Regions from separate parts of the Streptomyces sp. NPDC006997 genome, predicted to be linked through region 3. Evidence: riboswitches for the same ligand, from Rfam matches in the RefSeq annotation. Region 3 holds a riboswitch; each other region holds the start of a gene.

What was found. Region 3 has a riboswitch for cyclic di-AMP ahead of ABZ659_RS32870 (M23 family metallopeptidase). Riboswitches for the same ligand answer to the same signal wherever they lie in the genome.
Positions count from the first base shown of each region.
Region 1: it holds a riboswitch for cyclic di-AMP, as region 3 does, so the genes downstream of both, ABZ659_RS22790 (transglycosylase SLT domain-containing protein) here and ABZ659_RS32870 (M23 family metallopeptidase) in region 3, are expected to answer to the same signal.
Region 2: it holds a riboswitch for cyclic di-AMP, as region 3 does, so the genes downstream of both, ABZ659_RS17970 (NlpC/P60 family protein) here and ABZ659_RS32870 (M23 family metallopeptidase) in region 3, are expected to answer to the same signal.

Region 1 is NZ_JBEYHH010000022.1:117,279-124,741, reverse strand. It holds gene ABZ659_RS22800 (DUF2092 domain-containing protein) at 1-719, opposite strand, end outside; gene ABZ659_RS22795 (polyprenyl synthetase family protein) at 1,081-2,091, opposite strand; cyclic di-AMP (ydaO/yuaA leader) riboswitch at 2,750-2,940, shown strand; gene ABZ659_RS22790 (transglycosylase SLT domain-containing protein) at 2,946-3,434, shown strand; gene ABZ659_RS22785 (HAD family hydrolase) at 3,481-4,311, opposite strand; gene fahA (fumarylacetoacetase) at 4,576-5,790, shown strand; gene ABZ659_RS22775 (M56 family metallopeptidase) at 6,000-6,938, shown strand; gene recQ (DNA helicase RecQ) at 6,981-7,463, opposite strand, start outside.
Region 2 is NZ_JBEYHH010000016.1:122,475-129,937, forward strand. It holds gene ABZ659_RS17960 (M23 family metallopeptidase) at 1-874, shown strand, start outside; gene pcrA (DNA helicase PcrA) at 968-3,418, opposite strand; cyclic di-AMP (ydaO/yuaA leader) riboswitch at 3,712-3,883, shown strand; gene ABZ659_RS17970 (NlpC/P60 family protein) at 3,891-5,093, shown strand; gene ABZ659_RS17975 (hypothetical protein) at 5,147-5,500, opposite strand; gene ABZ659_RS17980 (C40 family peptidase) at 5,915-6,973, shown strand; gene ABZ659_RS17985 (response regulator transcription factor) at 6,998-7,463, opposite strand, start outside.
Region 3 is NZ_JBEYHH010000052.1:24,111-31,573, reverse strand. It holds gene ABZ659_RS32885 (DNA topoisomerase IV subunit A) at 1-483, opposite strand, end outside; gene ABZ659_RS32880 (pitrilysin family protein) at 829-2,190, shown strand; gene ABZ659_RS32875 (pitrilysin family protein) at 2,187-3,575, shown strand; cyclic di-AMP (ydaO/yuaA leader) riboswitch at 3,783-3,945, shown strand; gene ABZ659_RS32870 (M23 family metallopeptidase) at 3,958-4,725, shown strand; gene ABZ659_RS32865 (GntR family transcriptional regulator) at 4,979-5,674, shown strand; gene ABZ659_RS32860 (HPr family phosphocarrier protein) at 5,867-6,148, opposite strand; gene ABZ659_RS32855 (GNAT family N-acetyltransferase) at 6,326-7,463, shown strand, end outside.

The DNA of each region.
Region 1 (7,463 bases), on a different contig from region 3:
GCGCCGACCGTGGACCCGGACTGCCGGGGCTTGACGAGCAGCTTGTACGTGTCGCGCCCGGCGACCCGCGCGGTCCCGTCGACGGTCACGGCGGTGGTGTCGTCGACCGCCTTCAGGGCCTCCTCGGTGAGGTCCTTGGGCGTGGCGGGAACCTCCTCGGCCCTCTTCCCCCCGGCGGCGCCGTCGGCCGCGGTGCCGTGGTAGACCTCGTTCGAGGCGCTGTCGTAGCCCCAGACGTCCTCGCCGTTGTGGATCAGGCTGTACTCGGCGGCGTCCTCCAGCAGGGACAGCTTCTGCCGGTCCGGGCCGTCGGAGGCGACGCGCAGGGTGTGCGTGCCGGAGACCAGCTCGGTGAGCTTGGCCGAGGGGTCGGCGCTGGAGCCCTCGCCGCCGTCCTGCCCGGCCATCCCGGAGGCCAGTCCGCCGCCCAGGCCGCCGAGGTCGGGGAGCCCGAGGTCGGTGGTGATCTTCACCGTTCCGGACAGCTGCTGCACGTCCGACGCGGCGATCTTCTCTATGAGTTCCTGTGCGCTGATCTCGGGAAGGTCCGGGCTGCCGGAGTCAGCGAGCGCCGGGACGAGCCCGATGGTCGCCGCGGCCACCCCCGTCACCGCGACCGGGACCACGTACCGCGCGGCCCTGCGTCGCGCCCCGCGCGCGTCGTCTCCCCGCGTGTCCCGCGCCGCGGTCGTGTTGTCGTCGGATGCGTACGGTGCCATGTCTGCCTTACCTCTCGCGTCGGCGGCGGCTGTCCGTCTCGTCACGTCCTCGTCGCGCTCTACCCCGAGCCGCCATTCTCACCCGAATTGGTGAGGAGTGGTGTTTTCCGTGGTCTCCATCTGACCAAATCGGCCCGCGAGAAGCGTCAGACCACGGAGCCAACTCCGCGTACTGCTCGGGTATGACACGCCACGACCCCGTGTGCACCGACCCGTAGGGGTGCCGGTCACCTTGCGGTCGCAGTCCGCCGACTGGGGGCACCCCCGGGGAACCTGACGGGGACGCGGCGCACGGCGCCTCCCCCGCCGGACGGATCCGGGGGGCGCCAGCGCGGTACAGACGGGGTACGACGAGCCCCGCTCACCCCGCCCGGTGCACCACCGCGTCGCACAGCTCCGTCAGCGCCGCCTTCGCGTCGCACTCACGCAGCGGCAGCAGGGCGGCCCGCGCCTCCTCCGCGTACCGCACCGTGTCGCGCCGCGCCTGCTCCAGCGCGGGGTGGGCGCGCAGCGCCGTCAGCGCGCGCTGGTGCTGGTCGTCGTCGGTGAGGTCGGAGTCGAGCAGCTTGCACAGGGCGAGGTCCTCCTCCAGCCCCAGCCGGGCGGCGCGCTCCCGCAGCCGCAGCACGGGCAGGGTGGCGATGCCCTCGCGCAGGTCGGTGCCCGGCGTCTTGCCGGACTCGTGGGAGTCGGAGGCGATGTCCAGGACGTCGTCCGCGAGCTGGAAGGCGACGCCGAGCCGTTCGCCGTACTGGGTGAGGACGTCGATGACCGTCTCGTCTGCGCCGGACATCATCGCGCCGAACCGGCAGGCGACCGCGACCAGCGAGCCGGTCTTGCCGGAGAGGACGTCGAGGTAGTGGTCGACCGGGTCGCGCCCGTCGGTGGGGCCCGCGGTCTCCAGGATCTGGCCGGTCACGAGCCGCTCGAACGCCTCGGCCTGCACCCGCACCGCCTCCGGCCCGAGGTCGGCCAGGATGTGCGAGGCGCGGGCGAAGAGGAAGTCACCCGTGAGGACCGCGACGGAGTTGCCCCAGCGGGTGTTCGCGCTCGGCACGCCGCGCCGTACCTCCGCCTCGTCCATCACGTCGTCGTGGTACAGCGTCGCCAGGTGGGTCAGCTCCACGACCACCGCGGAAGGCACGATTCCGGGGGCGTAGGGATCGCCGAACTGAGCCGCGAGCATCACCAGCAGTGGCCGGAAACGCTTCCCGCCCGCCCGCACGAGATGCTGGGCGGCGCCGGTGATGGCAGGGACCTCACTCTTGGTTGCCTCAAGCAACCCTTCCTCGACGGCCGCCAGCCCAGCCTGGACATCGGCCTCCAGGGCCTGGTCCCGCACGCTCAGCCCGAATGGCCCGACGACGGTCACGAGGGGTCTCCTGTCTGCTGGTATCCACCGGCGCTTACGCGGTTTGTCGATACGTCGCTGCCTTCACTCAAGTCAGCGTATCCGGTCATGTTTCGATCACCGAGGGCGCCCACCGTTGCGGCACGGGCGGCATCGGATCACGGTCGGTATGTTTTTGATCATTCGATACGAGTGGATATGCGGGCTAAGTGAGTGAATACGGCCAGATACACCCGAACGTGGTGCACTGCACCCCTTTGTTCGCCATGATGGCATGAACACGCCCCCCCTCGGACGCCCCCCCGGGTGACCGATACGGCAACGACACACCCCTCGGGAGGGGTTCCGGATTCGCCAGGACACCAACCCGACCTTGAGGGCGAGTTGGCAGTAATGCCCGTTTTGACGCTCTTGTTAACGCCCGTGACATGCCTCACCCCGACCCCGCGAGTCCGCCCCCTCCCCTCCACCACTTCCTCCACCCGAACCCCCGCCATCCCCCCAGCAGTTGCTTCTGCGCCTTCACAAAGGATCAAGTACCCCGAAATCACCCGATCAAGGTCGATCACACACCGAACGGTGTGATGCGCGGATCCCGCACTTGTTTCCGACATGTGCTCTCGCATACGTTCCCGGCCTGTCGGGCGGACGCCGAATCCTGCCACCGCTCCGGCACCCACTGACTCACTCACTCATCCATGGCAGGAGCGGGGGACCCAGGTAAGTCGCCGGGCCGCGACGCGTACGACGTCACACGACGCCGTACGTCGCCACGGCACGGCTCGGGGTGAAGCCGTACCCGCGCAGGGCACGGCCGGGCAGCTCCCGCCCGAACCCGACAGCTCACCTCGCAGGCGCCGGAGAGGACGTTCACCATGCCCGCAGACGGCCAGCCCCGCCGTGCCCGCACCACCCGCCTCGCCCGCACGATCGCCCTCGCCAGCACCGGCGCCGCCGTGCTCGCGCTGCCGCTGATCGGCGCGACCAGCGCCTCCGCCCGGACCCCGACGGCCACCACGGCCGCGACCGCCGCCACGGCGTACCCGGACAACCTCGACGGCTGGATCCGCGAGTCGCTCACCGTGATGGCCCAGCACGGCATCCCGGGCAGCTACGACGCCATCTACCGCAACGTCATGCGCGAGTCGTCCGGCAACCCGGCCGCCATCAACCTCTGGGACTCCAACGCGGCCGCGGGCACCCCCTCCAAGGGCCTGCTCCAGGTCATCGACCCGACCTTCGCCGCCTACCACGTGCCCGGCACCGCCTTCAACCCGTACGACCCGGTCGCGAACATCACCGCCGCCTGCAACTACGCCGCCGCGCGGTACGGCTCGATCGACAACGTCTTCGGGGCGTACTGAGCCCCCGGCCCCGGCAGCCGGGCCGACGCCCGGCCCTCGGCCCCAGTCAGCCTTGTGAGCTGAGGCGTTCGAGGACGACGGCGACACCGTCGTCCTCGTTCGAGAGGGTGACCTCGTCCGCGACGGCCTTGAGTTCCGGGTGGGCGTTGGCCATGGCGACGCCGTGGCCCGCCCAGTCGAACATCGGGATGTCGTTGGGCATGTCGCCGAAGGCGATGGTGTCCTGCGGGCGCAGCCCGAGGTGTCCGGCGGCCAGCGCCAGCCCGGTCGCCTTGGTGACGCCGCAGGGCTGGAGTTCCACCGTCCCCGGTCCCGACATGGTGACCGTCGCCAGCGAGCCCGCCACCGCGCGGGCCACCGACGCCAACTCGTCGTCCGACAGGGTGGCGTGGCGCAACAGGACCTTGCTGATGGGCGCGCACCACAGGTCGTCGCGCCGGTCCACCCGTACCGCGGGCAGGGTGGGGTGCGGCATCTCGTAGCCCGGTTCGATGAGCGTGAGCCCCTCGACCCCGTCCTGGTCGACCGCCGCGTGGACCTGGCCGACCTCCGCCTCGATCTTGCCGAGCGCCGTCTCGGCCAACTGCCGGTCCAGGGTCACGGACCACAGCAGACGGTCCGCGCCGGCGTCGTACAACTGCGCGCCCTGCCCGCACACCGCGAGCCCCGTGCTGCCCAGGAGCTCCAGCAGCGGGCGCACCCTCGGCGCCGGTCGCCCCGTCACCACCAGATGTCGGGCGCCCACCTCGGCCACCCGGGCGAGCGTGCTGAGCGACCGGTCGGAGAAGGTGTCGTCGCCGCGGAGCAACGTCCCGTCCAGGTCGGTGGCGATGAGGGAGTACGTGGTGCGCTCGGCATATGCGATGGGTGCGGCCATGATCAGAGAATACGGACATCGCGCCCCCTTCGTTGACCCTTGTTCCGGCCTCAACTTCCTTACTCCGCTCCGTGCTTAGGCCCCGCGACCGGTTCCGGGCCCCGGGGGCCGCCGGACCAGAACAGGCACATCCCGCCACCACCTTTCCGGCATAACACCCTCTTCGGGCGTATCGGACAGTGCCCAAGACGGCCGCCTCCGCCGTAACGTGTGGCCCGACCACCTGAATGTGTGGCGCGCCCGCAGAAAGAGAGGCAGCACCCCATGCCCCCCTTCGATGTCCCCGAGGGCGATCCCTTCGGACCGCACAACCTTCCGTACGGCGTGTTCTCACTCCCCGGCAGCGCGGACCGCAGGATCGGCGTCCGCCTCGGCGACCACGTCCTCGACGCCGGTGCGGCGGCCCTGACCCTGGGCTCCCCCTATGCCGCCCTGCTCGGCCGCCCGACCTTGAACCCGCTGCTGGCCGCGGGCCGCACCACCTGGTCGGACGTACGCCGCGCGCTGACGGCGTGGGTGACCGTGCCCTCCCACCGCGAGGCCCTGGAGCCGCTGTTCCACCCGCTCTCCTCGGTGACCCTGCACCTCCCCTTCGAGGTCGCGGACTACGTCGACTTCTACGCCTCCGAGAACCACGCCCGGAACGTCGGCCAGATCTTCCGCCCGGACGCCGCGGACTCCCTGACCCCCAACTGGAAGCACCTGCCCATCGGTTACCACGGCCGCTCCGGCACGGTCGTCGTCTCCGGCACCGACGTGGTGCGCCCCTCCGGCCAGCGCAAGGCACCGACCGACCCCGCGCCGGGCTTCGGGCCCTCCGTCCGGCTGGACATCGAGGCCGAGGTCGGCTTCGTGGTCGGCGCGCCGTCACCGATGGGCAGCCCCGTCGCGCTGGGCGACTTCCGTGAGCACGTCTTCGGTCTCTGCCTCCTCAACGACTGGTCCGCACGCGACATCCAGGCCTGGGAGTACGTCCCCCTCGGTCCGTTCCTCGGCAAGTCCTTCGCCACCTCCGTCTCGGCGTGGATCACCCCGCTGGACGCCCTGGACGAGGCCCGGGTCGCCCCGCCGGAGCGCACCCACCCGCTGCTGCCCTACCTGGACGACGCCCGGGAGGAGCCCGGCGGCTACGACCTGCGTCTCTCCGTCGCCGTCAACGGCCACGTCATCTCCGACCCCCCCTTCTCCACCATGTACTGGACGGCCGCCCAGCAGCTCGCCCACATGACCGTCAACGGCGCCTCCCTGCGCACCGGTGACCTGTACGGCTCCGGTACGGTCAGCGGCCCGGCCGAACGCGAACGCGGCTCCCTGCTGGAGCTGACCTGGAACGGCCGGGACGCCCTCGAACTCCCCGACGGCAAGCGCACGTTCCTGGAGGACGGGGACGTCGTCACCATGACCGCGTGGGCGCCGGGCCCGGACGGCGCCCGGGTCGGCCTGGGCGAGGTGACCGGCCGGATCGTCGCGGCCGGCTGAGCCACCGCCCGCCACAACCGGACTCCGCCGGAGCGCTGACTCCGACCGCCCGCCGCCGTCATACTGGCGGCGGGCGGAACGCGTACGGCCCCGGCCGACCGCGCGCGCCTTGAGCCGCGCTACCCCGCGCCACCCGAACTCGCCGTACCCGTACTCCCGTTACCGCCGACCATCCCGATACTTCCGATCAGGATCCGGAGCCGAGTGGCATGACCGTCTGCCTGCTCCTGCTGAGCATCGTCGCTCTGACGGCCGCCGTACCCGTGCCGCGGCTGCTGACCCGGGCCACCTGGCCCGAGCGGGAGCCGGTGGTGGGGCTGTGGGTGTGGCAGTGCCTGGTCGCCACGGTGCTGCTGAGTTGTCTGACCGCGCTCGTCCTGGGCACCGCGGCCGTCTTCCAGACCGTGCGCGCCCAGGTCTTCGCCCCGGCACCGGCCGCCGTCACCGCCGCGTACGACCTGTCCACCGCGCCGCCCTGGGCGGTCGCCCTCACCCTGCTGCTGGCCTGCGGTGCCGCCTGGACCGGCGCCATGCTCGCCCGGGAACTGTTCGAGGCGCGGCGCCGCCGTCTGCACGCCCGCACCGTGCTGCGGGAACGCGCCCCCGACCTGCCCGCCGGGCTCCCGGCCGCCCGGGGCCCGCTGCTGGTGTTGGAGGACGAGTACCCCGACGCCTGGTGGATGCCGGGACACCCGCCCCAGCTCGTCGTCACCACGGGCGCGCTGCAACGGCTCACCGACCCCCAGCTCGACGCCGTCCTCACCCATGAGCGCGGCCATGCCCGCGCCCGCCACGACTGGCTGGTCCACCTCTCCACCGCGCTCGCCACCGGATTCCCCCACATCCCGTTGTTCGCCCACTTCTGCGACCAGACCCGCCGTCTGGTCGAACTCGCCGCCGACGACACGGCGTCCCGCCGCTGCGGCCACCTCACCACCGCGCTGGCCCTGATCGAGCTGAACCAGCACCGCGGCGTCCTGTCCTGCGCCTCCAGCCGTCGACTCCTCGGGGAGCGCGTGGACCGGCTGCTGGAGCCCCCGCCCCGCCTGGGCCGCCGCGACCGCGCCCTGACCACCACGGCGGCGGCGCTGGTGCCCCTGCTCCCCCTCCTGATCACCTTCGCCCCGGGCCTGACCGCGCTGAGCTGACGGCGGCCGCTCCCGGTCCTCCGGATACGCCCAGTCCTCCGGCTATGCCCAGTCCTCCGGCTCCGGCTCGGGTTCCGTCTCCGGCCACATGCCGTCGTCGTCCGCGGCGGCCCTGGCCGCCGGGCGCGTCCCCGTGCTGTCCGGCTCCGCTCCCACCTCCGCGCCCGACTCGCCGCCGTCGCCGCCGAGGCCGGCGAGGACGCCGAGCACTCCCTCCCCGTACGTCGCCAGCTTCTTCTCGCCGACGCCGCTGATGCCGCCGAGCTGCGCCACCGACGTCGGCCACGCCATGGCGATCTCCCGCAGCGTGGCGTCGTGGAAGATGACGTACGCGGGGACGCCCTGCTCACGGGCCTGCTCGGCGCGCCAGGCACGCAGCGCCTCGAACGCGGGCAGCAGCTCCGCGGGCAGCTCCGCCGCCGCCGTCTTCGCCTTGCGCTCGCCGCGCCCGGAGCCCGTCGAGCCGGACGCCGACGACGACCGGGCGGGCTTCTTCGGCTCCTTGCGCAGCGGCACCTCCCGCTC
Region 2 (7,463 bases), on a different contig from region 3:
GCCCGACGCCCACCAGGAAAGCACCGACGACGAACCCGAGTTGAGCCGCACCGGCGAACTGCCCGCCGTGGAGCCGCTCCTCGACGACCAGGAAGAAGGCGCGCCGCTCCCCGCCACCCGCGCCGCGGCCCGCGCGTCCCGCTCCCGCCGCCGCCAACCCGCCCGGCGCTCCGCGCTGCTGACCGTCGCCGTCCCGTCGGCGTGCGTGATGGGCGTCGCGGGGATCGCCGCCGCCTCGGTCAGCGGTTTCAGCGAGGACGAGCAGGAGGCGCCCGCGTCCGCCGCGGACGCACCGCCGGTGAAACCGGCCGCCGCCAACGACAAGCTCGCCACCCAGCTGGAGTCCCTCACCGCCGAGGCGAACGACTTCGGCGACCGGGTCAGCCGTACCCAGGAGCGCATCGACCTCAAGGCGGAGCAGGAGGCCGAGCAGAAGCGGGCGGCGGCGGAGGCGGCCCGCAAGGAGCGGCTGCGCCCGAAGTTCGCCCTGCCGGTCGCGGCGCACGGGCTGAGCGCCTACTACGGTCAGGCGGGCATCAACTGGATGTCCGTGCACACCGGCATCGACTTCCCCGTCTCCTACGGCACCACGGTGATGGCCGCGACCGACGGCACCGTGCGCACCGAGTACAACACCGCCTACGGCAACATGATGATCGTGACCGCGATGGACGGCACGGAGACGTGGTACTGCCACCTCTCCAGCTACCAGGTCCCGTCCGGTACGACGGTGAAGGCGGGCGACGCGATCGCGTTCTCCGGCAACTCCGGCAACTCGACCGGTCCGCACCTGCACTTCGAGGTCCGGCCCGGCGGTGGCTCGTCCATCGACCCGCTGGCGTGGCTGCGCAGCCACGGCCTGGACCCGTCGTAACGCGTCAGCCGTAACGGTTCTGCCAGCGCTGCCAACGCCAGCGGGCCCGCCGTACGGCACGGGCCCACCCCCGCTGGCCCGTGCGCGCGCTCCCTACAGCTTCTCCACCGGCGCGTACCGCAGCAGCAGCCGCTTCGGCTTGGCGTCGCCGAAGTCGATCGTCGCCTCGGCGTTCGCGCCCGTGCCCTTCACCGCCGTCACCGTGCCGAGCCCGAACTGGTCGTGGGTGACCCGGTCCCCGACCGCCAGCGCGACCACCGGCTTCTCGTCGGTCCTGCGGGTGGCGAACCCGGACGCCCCCGAAGCCGAGGACCGTGAACGCGACGACGACAGGGACGCCGCCACGCCCGAGACCGGGCCCGCCGGGGCCGCGGAGCCGCCGGTGCGCTTCCAGTCCACGTGCTCGCCGGGGATCTCCTCCAGGAAGCGGGAGGGCGGGTTGTACTGCGGCTGGCCCCAGGCGCTGCGCATCGCCGAGCGGGTGAGGTAGAGCCGCTCGCGGGCGCGGGTGATGCCGACGTAGGCGAGGCGGCGCTCCTCCTCCAGTTCCTTGGTCTGGCCGAGGGCGCGCATGTGCGGGAAGACGCCGTCCTCCATGCCGGTCAGGAAGACGACCGGGAACTCCAGGCCCTTGGCCGTGTGCAGGGTCATCAGGGTGATGACGCCGTCGCCGTCCTCCTCGTCGGGGATCTGGTCGGAGTCGGCGACCAGCGCGACCTGCTCCAGGAAGTCGGCGAGCGTGCCGGACTCCTCTTCCCCGCGTTCCTGCTCGAACTCCAGCGCCACGGCCGCGAGTTCCTGGAGGTTCTCGATACGCGTCTCGTCCTGGGGGTCGGTCGACGCCTGCAACTCGGCCAGGTAGCCGGTGCGTTCCAGGACGGCTTCCAGGATCGTCGCCGGACCGGCGCCGGACTCGACGATCGTCCGCAGGTCCTCCATCAGCGTGTTGAACCGCTTGACGGCGTTGGTGGACCGCGCGGCCATGCCGTACGCCTCGTCGACGCGGCGCAGCGCCTGCGGGAAGCTGATCTTCTCGCGCTGGGAGAGCGCGTCGATCATGGCCTCCGCACGGTCGCCGATGCCGCGCTTGGGCACGTTGAGGATGCGGCGCAGCGGGACGGAGTCCTCCGGGTTGGCGAGCACCCGCAGGTAGGCGAGGACGTCCCGGACCTCCTTGCGCTCGTAGAAGCGGACCCCGCCGACGACCTTGTAGGGCAGGCCGACGCGGATGAACACCTCTTCGAAGACACGGGACTGGGCGTTCGTCCGGTAGAAGACCGCGACGTCCCCGGCCTTCGCCTCGCCCGCGTCGGTGAGGCGGTCTATCTCGTCGGCGACGAACTGCGCCTCGTCGTGCTCGGTGTCGGCGACGTAGCCGGTGATGCGCGCGCCCGCGCCCGCGTTGGTCCACAGGTTCTTGGGGCGGCGGGACTCGTTGCGCTCGATGACGGCGTTGGCGACGGTGAGGATCGTCTGGGTGGAGCGGTAGTTCTGCTCAAGGAGGATCGTCGTCGCGTCCGGGTAGTCCTCCTCGAACTGGAGGATGTTGCGGATGGTCGCACCGCGGAAGGCGTAGATCGACTGGTCGGCGTCACCGACGACGCACAGCTCGGCGGGGTCCTGGTCCTCGCCGGAGGGGCCGACGAGTTCGCGGACGAGGGCGTACTGCGCGTGGTTGGTGTCCTGGTACTCGTCGACCATGACGTGCCGGAAGCGGCGGCGGTAGTGCTCGGCGACGTCCGGGAAGGCGCGCAGCAGGTTGACCGTCGTCATGATCAGGTCGTCGAAGTCGAGGGCGTTCGCCTCGCGCAGCCGTGACTGGTACAGCGCGTACGCCTGGGCGAGCGTCTTCTCGAAGCCGTCGGTGGCCTGGGCGGCGAAGTCCTCCTCGTCGACCAGCTCGTTCTTCAGGTTGCTGATCTTGGCGCTGAACGACTTGGGCGGGAACCGCTTCGGGTCGAGGTCCAGGTCGCGGCAGACCAGGGCCATCAGACGCTTGGAGTCGGCGGCGTCGTAGATCGAGAACGACGAGGTGAAGCCGAGCCGCTTGCTCTCCCGGCGCAGGATGCGCACGCACGCGCTGTGGAACGTCATCACCCACATCGCGTTCGCGCGCGGGCCGACGAGCTGCTCGACGCGCTCCTTCATCTCGCCCGCGGCCTTGTTGGTGAAGGTGATCGCGAGGATCTGCCCGGGGTGCACACCGCGGTCGGCCAGCAGGTGGGCGATGCGGTGGGTGAGCACCCGGGTCTTGCCGGACCCGGCTCCGGCCACGATGAGCAACGGGGAACCCGCGTGCACGACGGCGGCGCGCTGGTTGTCGTTCAGCCCCGCGAGCAGGGCGGCGGAGTCCACCACCGGGCGGGGCGCGCCGTCGCGGTAGTAGGCGTCGCGGTCCGGGGGCACGTCGAACTTCCCGCTGAACAGATCGTCCGGAACCGGCTCCGGTACGTGATCGTCCTCGGGCGGCGGCGGGGGTTCGTCCGCGGGGCCGCGCTGGGCCTGGAGGTCCGCCAGGAAGCTGTCGTCAAAGAGGCTGCTCATCGCTCTCCGAGTCTAGGGTGCCGCACTGACAACCGGAGCCGGATCCCGCCGACCCGGCGCCCGCACCGCCCGGGACCGCCGCGGTCCGCGCCACGGCCCCGGACCGCCCCAGCCCGCGCGCCCCTCGCCCCGACCGTCACGGATCACTCCAGCCCGGACACGGTGAGCGACGTTCCGGATAAGGTCACGAAAATGTATCGGGCATATCACCCACCAACCTTCACAGCCACCACACGAGTTGGCTACGGTGCCGAGCGGGCCGTACGACCCCCTCCGGCGAACGTCGCCGGGCCGCGCGGCCTCCGCCGAGTCCGGCGTGCCCGCGTGGCAGTGGCCGGAGCCGGGGACCCACCGATCCCGGGGTGAATCGGCTCACTCCTCCTGAGGGAGTGGCCGTAGGGCAACCCTTCCGAACCACCCGCCCGAACCCGACAGCTAACCCGGTAGGCGGTACATGGAAGGAGTCGCCTCCTTGGCGTCGCACCGCAAGTCACGTGCCGCGGGCAGCCGCGTGGCCGGTATCCGCACCCCCGGCCTGGCCACCGCCGCCCTCACCTCCGTGGCCCTGCTCTCCCAGACGGCCAACGCGGCCCCCTCGGACGACCGGCCGAGTCTGGAGGAGGTCGAGAAGAAGGTCGACGACCTCTACCGCCAGGCCGAGTCGGCGACCGAGAAGTACAACGCGGCCAAGGAGAAGACCGCGAAGCAGCGCAAGCAGGTCGACACCCTCCTCGACGACGTCGCCAAGCGCACCCAGAAGCTCAACGACGCGCGCGAGGAACTCGGTTCCTACGCCGCCGCCCAGTACCGCACCGGCGCCGCCGCCCCCACCACGGCGACCTTCCTGCTCGCGGACTCACCGCAGGACTACTTCGACCAGACCCAGCTCATGGGGCGGCTCACCAGCACCCAGAAGTCGGCGGTCGACGACTACTTCGCCGAGCAGACGGCGACGATGGAGAAGCGCCAGGAGGCCACCGACAGCCTTGAGACGCTCACCGAGTCGCGGGACGACCTCAGGACGGCCAAGTCCACCGTCCAGAAGAAGCTCGCCGACGCGCGCGACCTGCTGTCGGAGCTGACCGCCGAGGAGAAGGCGCGGCTCGCGGCGATCGAGAAGAAGAAGCAGGAGGAGGCCGAGCGCAAGGCGGCCGAGCTGGCCCGCCAGCAGGCCGAGGAGCAGCAGCGCCAGGAAGACGAAGCGGCAGCGGCAGCGGCGGCGGCCCAGGAGCAGGAGAGCGGCACCTCCGGCGCGACGGGCTCCACCGGCACCTCCACCGGTACTTCGACGGACCCCGCGGCCGACTCCTCGTACGCCTCCAAGGCCGAGAAGGCGCTCGCCTTCGCCCGCGCCCAGATCGGCAAGCCGTACGTCTGGGGCGCCACCGGCCCCGACTCCTACGACTGCTCCGGACTGACCCAGGCCGCCTGGAACGCCGCCGCGATCTCCCTGCCGCGCACCACCTACGACCAGGTCAACGCGGGCACCACGGTCTCCCTGTCCAGCGCCCAACCCGGTGACCTGGTCTTCTTCTACGACGACGTCACCCACGTCGGCATCTACATCGGCAACGGCATGATGATCCACGCCCCGAAGCCCGGCGCCTACGTGCGCGAGGAGTCGGTCTACTACGACGGCGAGTCCTCCATCCACAGCGTGGTACGGCCCGCCTGACGCCCACGCTTCCTCCGGGGGCCGGGCACGGGCCGGGCCCCCGGAGCGGGACCTCAGGTCCAGAGCACCGCGATGAAGATGTTCGTCGTGGTCAGCAGGCCGACCAGGCCGAAGAGGCCCTTGTCCACCTTCTCCTCGTCCCGCTTCACGTAGACGAGCCCGAGGATCACGATCAGCAGGGCCAGCTTCACGCCGATCTTGACGTTGTCGAGGGTCCGGTCGTCGGCCTGGTTCAGGCCGACCAGGACCACACCCGTGACCAGCATCGTCAGGGCGCCGTGCAGCATCGCGGGGACGAAGCGGGCGGTGCCCTGCCCCATCGCCTTCATTTGGGTGAGGAAGCCGCCGAGCAGCGCGGCGATTCCGATGACGTGCAGGCCGACGAAGAGGTGGATGAGTACGTCCATGGAGCCGGAGCCTAGCCACGGCCACCCCGCCGTCCGACACCGGCCCACCCCTACGGGGCCCTTCTGCCGCGCCTTGCATATATGCGCCCATAGCAGCCGCCCCGCCGCGTCGGCTCCCGGTTTCCCCACATCGGTCAGCGCACCGCGCGAAGTCGACGGCCCGCCTCGGGAGCCCCGGTCATCCCCGGTCGTCCGGCGATCCGCTGGAGTCACTTCCGTACAACGTGTCACCGGCTGGACACGCCCGGGATTAGCGTCCTCCCCCAGGTGACCGGCTCCCCAACCCGCCCTCGCCAGGGGCGGCGTCGGCCACCCCCGCCGAGAAGGTCCGGCGGCGGTCCACTCCCCTGTGCGGGCCGCCGACGGGCGCGTCCCCCCGCTCCTCACGGCCGTACGAAAGGATGTGCAGCCCAGGTGGCAGCGCACCGCAAGCCCCCACAACGTCCGGCAGGCGGCACCACCGTCCGGACCGCCGCCACCCTCGTCCTGGCGGGCGCGGCCACCGCGACCGCCTTCGACGGCACCGGGCACGCCCAGCCGGACCTCACCCCGGCGCAGGTCAGGGCCAGGGTCCACCAGCTCTACCAGGAGGCGGAGGCCGCCACCGACCAGTACAACGGGGCCCGGGAGAAGGCCGAGGCCGCCGAGGAGCGGCTGGCGGAACTGCGCGACGAGGCGGCCCGCAAGGAGGACCGGCTCAACTCGGCACGCGAGGAACTCGGTTCGGCCGCGGCGGCGCAGTACCGCGGTGGCACCCTCGACCCCACGCTCCAGCTCGCCCTCTCCGACGACCCCGACCGCTACCTCGACGGCGCCGCGTTCGCCGAGCGCGCGGGCCACCGGCAGGCCACCACCGTCACCCGTGTCCACCAGCAGATGCGGGAGATCGAGCGGTTGCGTGGCGCCGCCCGCGTGGAACTGGCCTCCCTGAAGTCACGCCAGACGGAGCTGAAGCGCCACCGGCGGACCATCACCGGCAAACTGGACGCCGCCGAACGGCTGCTCGACCGGCTGTCGGCCGGCCAACGCGCCCGCGTCACCTCCCCCGCCGCCCCCGACCGCGCCTCCCGTGCCTCGACCGGCCCCCGCGACAGCCTTCCCCCTCCCACCACCGCCGCCCCCGACTCCCGCACCGCGGCGGCCGTCTCCTACGCCTACCAGGCCCTCGGCAGCCCCTACGTCTGGGGCGCCACCGGCCCCGACGCCTTCGACTGCTCCGGCCTGACCCAGGCCGCCTACCGCGCCGCCGGGGTCTCCCTGCCCCGCACCACCTACGCCCAGATCGGCGCCGGACGCCGGGTCTCCCGCTCCGAACTCCTCCCCGGCGACATGGTCTTCTTCTACTCCGGCATCAGCCACGTCGGCCTCTACGTCGGCGGCGGCCAGATGATCCACGCCCCGAACCCTGCCTCACCGGTACGGCTGGCCCCGATCAGCGAGATGCCGTTCGCGGGGGCGACCCGGGTGGTGTGAGCGCGGAGTCAGTGCGAGGCGGCCTCACACCAGCCGTCGCGCCGTGGCCCATCTGGTCAGCTCGTGCCGGTTGGACAGCTGGAGCTTCCGCAGGACCGCCGAGACATGGGACTCGACCGTCTTCACGGAGATGTAGAGCTGCTTGGCGATCTCCTTGTAGGCATAGCCCCGGGCGATGAGCCGCAGCACCTCACGCTCGCGCTGGGTGAGGCGGTCGAGGTCCTCGTCGACCGGCGGGGCGTCGGTGGAGGCGAACGCGTCGAGGACGAACCCGGCGAGCCGCGGCGAGAAGACCGCGTCGCCCTCCTGGACCCGGAAGATCGAGTCGACCAGGTCGGTGCCGGTGATCGTCTTGGTGACATAGCCCCGGGCACCGCCCCGGATCACCCCGATCACGTCCTCCGCCGCGTCCGAGACGGACAGCGCGAGGAAGCGGACGGGCTGCTCGGCGTCCGCCATCAACGGGGCGCACCGGCGCAGCACTTCCACC
Region 3 (7,463 bases):
GTAGTTCGGGGCGAAGTCGACGGTGTCCTCGTCGATCGACTCCGTCATCAGACCGGTGGCCTCGGTCATCCGGCACTCGGTGTACCGCATGGCGGCGGGCGGGTCGTCGTTGCCCAGGGAACCGAAGTTGCCGTGGCCGTCGACCAGCGGGACCCGCATCGAGAAGGGCTGCGCCATGCGCACCAGGGCGTCGTAGATCGAGGAGTCACCGTGCGGGTGCAGCTTGCCCATGACCTCGCCGACGACGCGCGCGCACTTCACGTAGCCGCGGTCGGGGCGCAGGCCCATCTCGTTCATCTGGTAGACGATGCGCCGGTGCACCGGCTTGAGGCCGTCACGGGCGTCGGGCAGGGCTCGGGAGTAGATGACCGAGTAGGCGTACTCAAGGAAGGAGCCCTGCATCTCGTCGACGACGTCGATGTCGAGGATCTTCTCCTCGTACGGGTCGTCGGGCGGCGGGGTCTTCGTGCTACGGCGGGCCATCGCTGCCTGGCTCCTCTTTTCTGGTCGCTCGCCTGCGGGGGGCGCCTCACGCTCACTCCCCGTCGGCTCGCTCGTGCTGAAGCGTGGGACGGATCTGACGCGGACCATTGTGGACCGCGGCACTGACAACACCGGACGGGGCGGACGCTCATGCCGCCCGGCCCGGAGCGGACGGCCCGGCGGCGCGCGTACCGCCGTGGCTTGTCGAGAGGCTACGGGATCTCGCTGTCGGCGTACGCCTCGCGGGAACTTCGCCGCTGGTCCGCGCGCTTGCATACAGTGGCAGGACGGTAGGAAATCCGCGGTCCGAGGACCGCGTCAGCGATCGAAGGGACGTACATGCCCATGGGTCACACGGCCACAGCCGAGGCAGGCTCCGGCGGCCTGACAGCGACCGAGCACCGCCTGGCCAACGGTCTGCGCGTGGTGCTCTCCGAGGACCACCTGACCCCGGTCGCGGCGGTGTGCCTCTGGTACGACGTCGGCTCCCGCCACGAGGTCAAGGAGCGCACGGGACTGGCTCACCTCTTCGAGCACCTGATGTTCCAGGGCTCCGCCCAGGTCAAGGGCAACGGCCACTTCGAACTGGTGCAGGGCGCGGGCGGTTCGCTCAACGGCACCACCAGCTTCGAGCGCACCAACTACTTCGAGACGATGCCCGCCCACCAGCTGGAACTCGCCCTGTGGCTGGAGGCGGACCGCATGGGCTCGCTGCTCGCCGCGCTGGACGAGGAGTCCATGGAGAACCAGCGCGACGTCGTGAAGAACGAACGCCGCCAGCGCTACGACAACGTGCCCTACGGCACCGCCTTCGAGCGGCTGACCGCCCTCGCCTACCCGGAGGGCCACCCCTACCACCACACCCCGATCGGCTCGATGTCCGACCTGGACGCGGCGACCCTGGAGGACGCGCGCGCGTTCTTCCGGACGTACTACGCGCCGAACAACGCGGTGCTGTCCGTCGTCGGCGACATCGACCCCGAGCGGACGCTCGCGTGGATCGAGAAGTACTTCGGCTCCATCCCCGCCCACGACGGCAAGCCCACCCCGCGCGAGGGCACACTGCCCGACACCATCGGCGAGCAGCTCCGCGAGGTCGTCGAGGAGGAGGTCCCGGCCCGCGCGCTGATGGCCGCCTACCGGCTGCCGCACGACGGCACGCGCGCGTGCGACGCCGCCGACCTGGCACTGACCGTCCTCGGCGGCGGCGAGTCCTCCCGGCTCTACAACCGGCTGGTGCGCCGGGACCGTACGGCCGTCGCGGCCGGGTTCGGCCTGCTGCGGCTGTCCGGTGCGCCCTCGCTGGGCTGGCTGGACGTGAAGACCTCCGGCGACGTCGAGGTGCCGGTCATCGAGGCCGCCATCGACGAGGAGCTCGCGCGGTTCGCCGCCGAGGGCCCCACGGCCGAGGAGATGGAGCGCGCCCAGGCCCAGTTGGAGCGCGAGTGGCTGGACCGGCTCGGCACGGTCGCGGGCCGCGCCGACGAACTGTGCCGGTACGCGGTGCTGTTCGGCGACCCGCAGCTCGCCCTGACCGCCGTACAGCGCGTCCTGGAGGTGACGGCCGAGGAGGTCCAGGAGGTCGCCAAGGCCCGCCTGCGCCCCGACAACCGCGCGGTGCTCGTCTACGAGCCCGTCGCCGCGGCGGAGACCGACGCCGACGACGCCCACACCGAAGCCGACGAGACCGAGGAGGCGGCCAAGTGACCGAGCTGGCCACCATGGAGTTCCACCCCCAGCCGCAGGCCGGGGAGCCCAAGCCGTGGGCGTTCCCGGCCCCCACGCGCGGGATCCTCGACAACGGTCTGACGGTGCTGCGGTGCCACCGCCCCGGCCAGCAGGTCGTCGCCGTCGAGGTGCTGCTGCACGCGCCGCTGGAGGCCGAGCCCGCCGGTCTGGACGGCGTCGCCACGATCATGGCGCGCGCGTTCTCCGAGGGCACCGACAAGCACTCCGCGGAGGAGTTCGCCGCCGAGCTGGAGCGGTGCGGCGCCACCCTCGACGCGCACGCCGACCACCCCGGCGTCCGGCTCAGCCTGGAGGTCCCCGCCTCCCGCCTGGCCAAGGGCCTCGGGCTGGTCGCCGACGCTCTCAGGGCGCCCGCGTTCGCCGACAGCGAGGTCCAACGGCTGGTGCGCAACCGGCTCGACGAGATCCCGCACGAGCTGGCCAACCCCTCCCGGCGCGCCGCCAAGGAGCTGTCCAAGGAGCTGTTCCCGGCCGACTCGCGCATGTCGCGCCCGCGCCAGGGCACCGAGGAGACCGTCGCCGCCATCGACTCCGCGGCCGTACGCGCCTTCTACGAGCGGCACGTCCGCCCCGCCACCGCCACCGCGGTCGTCGTCGGCGACCTCACCGGCATCGACCTGGACGCGCTGCTCGGCGACACCCTCGGCGCCTGGACCGGCGCCCCGGCGAAGCCCCGCCAGGCGCCCCCGGTGACCGCCGACGACACCGGCCGCGTCGTCATCGTGGACCGACCCGGCGCCGTCCAGACGCAGTTGCTGCTCGGCCGCGTCGGCCCCGACCGGCACGACCGCGTCTGGCCCGCGCAGGTGCTCGGCACGTACTGCCTCGGCGGCACCCTCACCTCCCGACTGGACCGCGTCCTGCGTGAGGAGAAGGGCTACACCTACGGCGTACGGGCGTTCAGCCAGGTGCTGCGCTCCGCCCCCGACGGCACCGGCGCCGCGATGCTCGCCATCAGCGGCTCCGTCGACACGCCCAACACCGGCCCCGCGCTCCAGGACCTGTGGACGGTGCTGCGCACGCTCGCCGGGTCCGGGCTGACCGACGCCGAGCGGGACGTCGCCGTGCAGAACCTCGTCGGTGTGGCGCCGCTGAAGTACGAGACCGCGGCGGCCGTGGCGAGCACGCTGGCCGACCAGGTCGAGCAGCACCTGCCCGACGACTACCAGGCGGCGCTGTACCAGCAGCTCGCCGCGACCGGCACCGTGGAGGCCACCGCCGCGGTCGTGAACGCCTTCCCGACGGACCGCCTCGTGACGGTCCTCGTGGGCGACGCGGCGCAGATCAAGGAACCCGTGGAGGCGCTCGGCATCGGCGAAGTCACCGTCGTGTCCGCTGAGTAGGCGTCTCCGCCGAGTAGCGGCACGCACGCGTGGGGCCCTGGTAACGGATCCGTCACCAGGGCCCCGCTATGCCCGTATTCAGAGGAAGATCAGCGTTCTGTCCTGTGGGATGCGCTACAAAACGCGCTCTCTGTTTGGGAATGGAAAGCGAGCCCGCTTAGCGTCTCCGGGGCTGTCCGTCAGGCAGTGCGCCGCACCCGCGGCACCGGACAGCCATCGCCGAGTCCCCGTACGGCGCGAGCCAGGGGAGCCGGGGACCCAACAGTCCCTGGGGTGAATCGGACGCCCGCGCGTGCCGCGAGGGGGTCCGTAGGAGACCTTCCTGCTCCGAACCCGTCAGCTAACCCGGTAGGCGAGAGGGAAGGAAAGGACCAGCCACTCCATGGCGTTCACCCGCCCTGCCGGGAAGCACCGCCGTACCGGCCGCGCCCAGCGCACCACCGCCCGCGCGGCGGGCGTCGCGGCCCTCACCACCACCGGCGTGGTCGGCACCCTGGCCGCCGCCCCGGCACTCGCCGCCGAGCCCGTCGCGCAGCAGACCGGACTCACCCCCGTCGTCAGCATGGGCAGCGCCGTGGCCGAGCGGGTCGACGCCCAGGCCGACGCGCAGCAGCAGGCCGCCGAGCTGGCCGAGGCCAAGCGCGCGGCCCAGGAGGCCGCCCGCGAGCAGGCGGCCGCGGCGGCCAGGAAGGCCCGCGAGGCCAAGGAGCGCGCCGCCCGCGAGGCCGAGCGCAAGCGCCTGAACACGTACGTGACACCCATATCCGGCTCCTACGTCTCCACGGCCTACCGCTCCGGCGGCGCCCTGTGGTCCTCCGGCAGCCACACCGGCATCGACTTCCACGCCGCCAGCGGCACCGCCGTGCGCGCGGTCGGCTCCGGCACCGTCGTCGAGGCGGGCTGGGCCGGGGCGTACGGCAATCAAGTGCTGATCAGGATGGTGGACGGCACGTACACCCAGTACGGCCACCTGTCGTCCATCGCCGTCTCGGTGGGCCAGACGGTCACCCCGGGGCAGCAGATCGCCCTGTCCGGCGCCACCGGCAACGTCACCGGACCGCACCTGCACTTCGAGGCGCGCACGAGCGCCGACTACGGCACGGACATCGACCCCCTCGCGTACCTCCGCGCGCACGGCGTGAACGTGTAGCACCACCGCCCCCCAAGGGGCCCCACCGCCCCCCAGGGGCCCCACCGCCCCCCAGGGGGCCCCACTGCCCCCCAGGGGCCCCACCCCCTCGCCCCGGCTCACAAGCCGGGGCTTTCGGCGTTTGAGGACCCTGTTTGTCCAAAAAATATCCCTGGTTTCCAGACCGCCGTCGGAAATTCCGGCTCATTGCAATAGAGTCACTGAACACACGTCAATCGTCGACGTTTCACGGGGATTAAGGCGGAGGTCGGTCATGCGTATTCCGGCGCACTCGGTGTGCACGGCGATCCGGGACGACATCGTCGCAGGTGTCTACGAGCGCGGCAGCCGGCTCACCGAGGAACTGCTGGCCCGCCGCTACGGCGTCTCCCGCGTCCCCGTCCGGGAGGCCCTGCGCACCCTGGAGGCGGAGGGCTTCGTGGTGACCCGGCGGCACGCGGGCGCGTGCGTCGCCGAGCCGACCGAGCAGGAGGCCTCCGACCTCCTGGAGATGCGGATGCTCCTGGAGCCGCTCGCCGCCTCCCGGGCCGCCCAGCGGCGCACCGAGGCCCATCTGAAGGTGCTGCGCGGGCTGGTCAGGCTGGGCCAGGAGCGGGCCAGGCGGGGCAGCAGCGACGATCTGCGCTCGCTGGGCGGCTGGTTCCACGAGACGCTCGCCCAGGCGTCCGGCAGCCCCGCCCTGATCGCCATGCTGACCCAGCTGCGGCACAAGATCGCCTGGATGTACACCGTGGAGGTGCCCACCGGGCCCGTGGAGTCCTGGGCGGAGCACGGCGCCATCGTGGACGCGGTGGCGCGCGGCGACGGGGAACGCGCGCGTGCGGTCACCGCCGTGCACACCGAGCGCGCGACCGCCGCGCACCGGCTGCGCTTCACCGTGGGGGCCGACCGCGCGGACCGTGTGAGGACTTCGCAACATCCCGTAAACATGCCGAGCCTGCGGCATTAACACAGGCGCCGTATACAAAGGGGGGATATTCGGCGGGGGTTGTTTCTGCTGCCCTTTTCCGGCCGCGAACGTACTCGTTAATTATCACCCGAACGTAAATGCGGGCACGGAAACCCGGAGACCGGAGAAAACGGCGGAGCCGCGCCGCCCGGAATGGGCGACGCGGCTCCGCCGTGTGCTGTCACGCGCCGGTCAGACCGTCTCGGGCAGCTCTTCCAGGCCCTCGGCGACCAGTTTGGCCACCCGGTCCAGGGCGGCGTCCGCGCCCTCGGCGTCGGAAGCGAGGACGATCTCCTCGCCCCCCTGGGCGCCCAGACCCAGGACCGCCAGCATGGAGGCCGCGTTGACGGGGGTCCCCCCGGCCTTGGCGATCGTCATCGGGACGCCGGTGGCCGTGGCGGCTCGGACGAAGATGGAGGCGGGGCGGGCGTGGAGGCCCTCGGCCCAGCCGACGTTGACGCGGCGCTCAGCCATGTGATGCTGCCCTTCGTGTTCAGGGTTGTCTAGACCAGTGTCCCACAACGTGAAGCATGTCCGGAGCAGGCCGGTGCCCGCCCCCTCGGCTGACGCCGGACCGCGGCCTCGGTCCGGCGTGACGCCCCCGCACACTGCCCCGCGCCGTTGTCAGACGCGAGCCGTACGCTGGGCCCCATGCAGAACTCGGCGGACCGGCAGGAGTACCCAGCTCACTGGGAGGCCGACGTGGTGCTGCGCGACGGTGGCACCGCGCGCGTGCGGCCCATCACCGTTGATGACGCCGAGCGCCTGGTCAGCTTCTACGAGCAGGTCTCGGACGAGTCGAAGTACTACCGCTTCTTCGCGCCCTACCCGCGCCTGTCCGCCAAGGACGTCCACCGCTTCACGCACCACGACTTCGTGGACCGGGTGGGACTCGCCGCCACCATCGGAGGCGAGTTCATCGCCACCGTACGCTACGACCGCATCGGCCCGGACGGGACGCCCGCCTCCACCCCCGCCGACGAGGCCGAGGTCGCCTTCCTCGTGCAGGACGCCCACCAGGGCCGGGGCGTCGCCTCCGCCCTCCTCGAACACGTCGCCGCCGTCGCCCGCGAGCGCGGCATCCGCCGCTTCGCCGCCGAGGTGCTCCCCGCCAACACCAAGATGATCAAGGTGTTCACGGACGCCGGGTACACCCAGAAGCGCAGCTTCGAGGACGGCGTCGTCCGCCTGGAGCTGGACCTCGAACCCACCGACCGCTCGCTCGCCGTGCAGTACGCGCGCGAGCAGCGCGCCGAGGCCCGTTCCGTACAGCGGCTGCTGCTGCCCGGCTCGGTCGCCGTCATCGGCGCCGGACGCACCCCCGGCGGCGTGGGCCGCAGCCTCCTGCGCAACATCAAGGACGCCGGGTACACCGGCCGCCTCTACGCCGTGAACCGCGCCTTCGACGACACCTGGCAGGAGATCGACGGGGTACCGGCCCACCGCTCCGTCCGCGACATCGCCGACCACGTCGACCTCGCCGTCGTCGCCGTGCCCGCCGAACACGTCCCCGAGGTCGTCACCGAGTGCGGCGAACACGGCGTGCAGGGCCTCGTCGTGATCTCCGCCGGATACGCCGAGAGCGGCCCCGACGGACGCGAACGGCAGCGCGAACTCGTCCGCCACGCGCGCGCGTACGGGATGCGCATCATCGGGCCCAACGCCTTCGGCGTGATCAACACGGCGTCGGACGTCCGGCTCAACGCCTCCCTCGCCCCCGAGATGCCCCGCCCCGGCCGCATCGGCCTGTTCGCCCAGTCCGGCGCCATCGGCATCGCCCTGCTGTCCC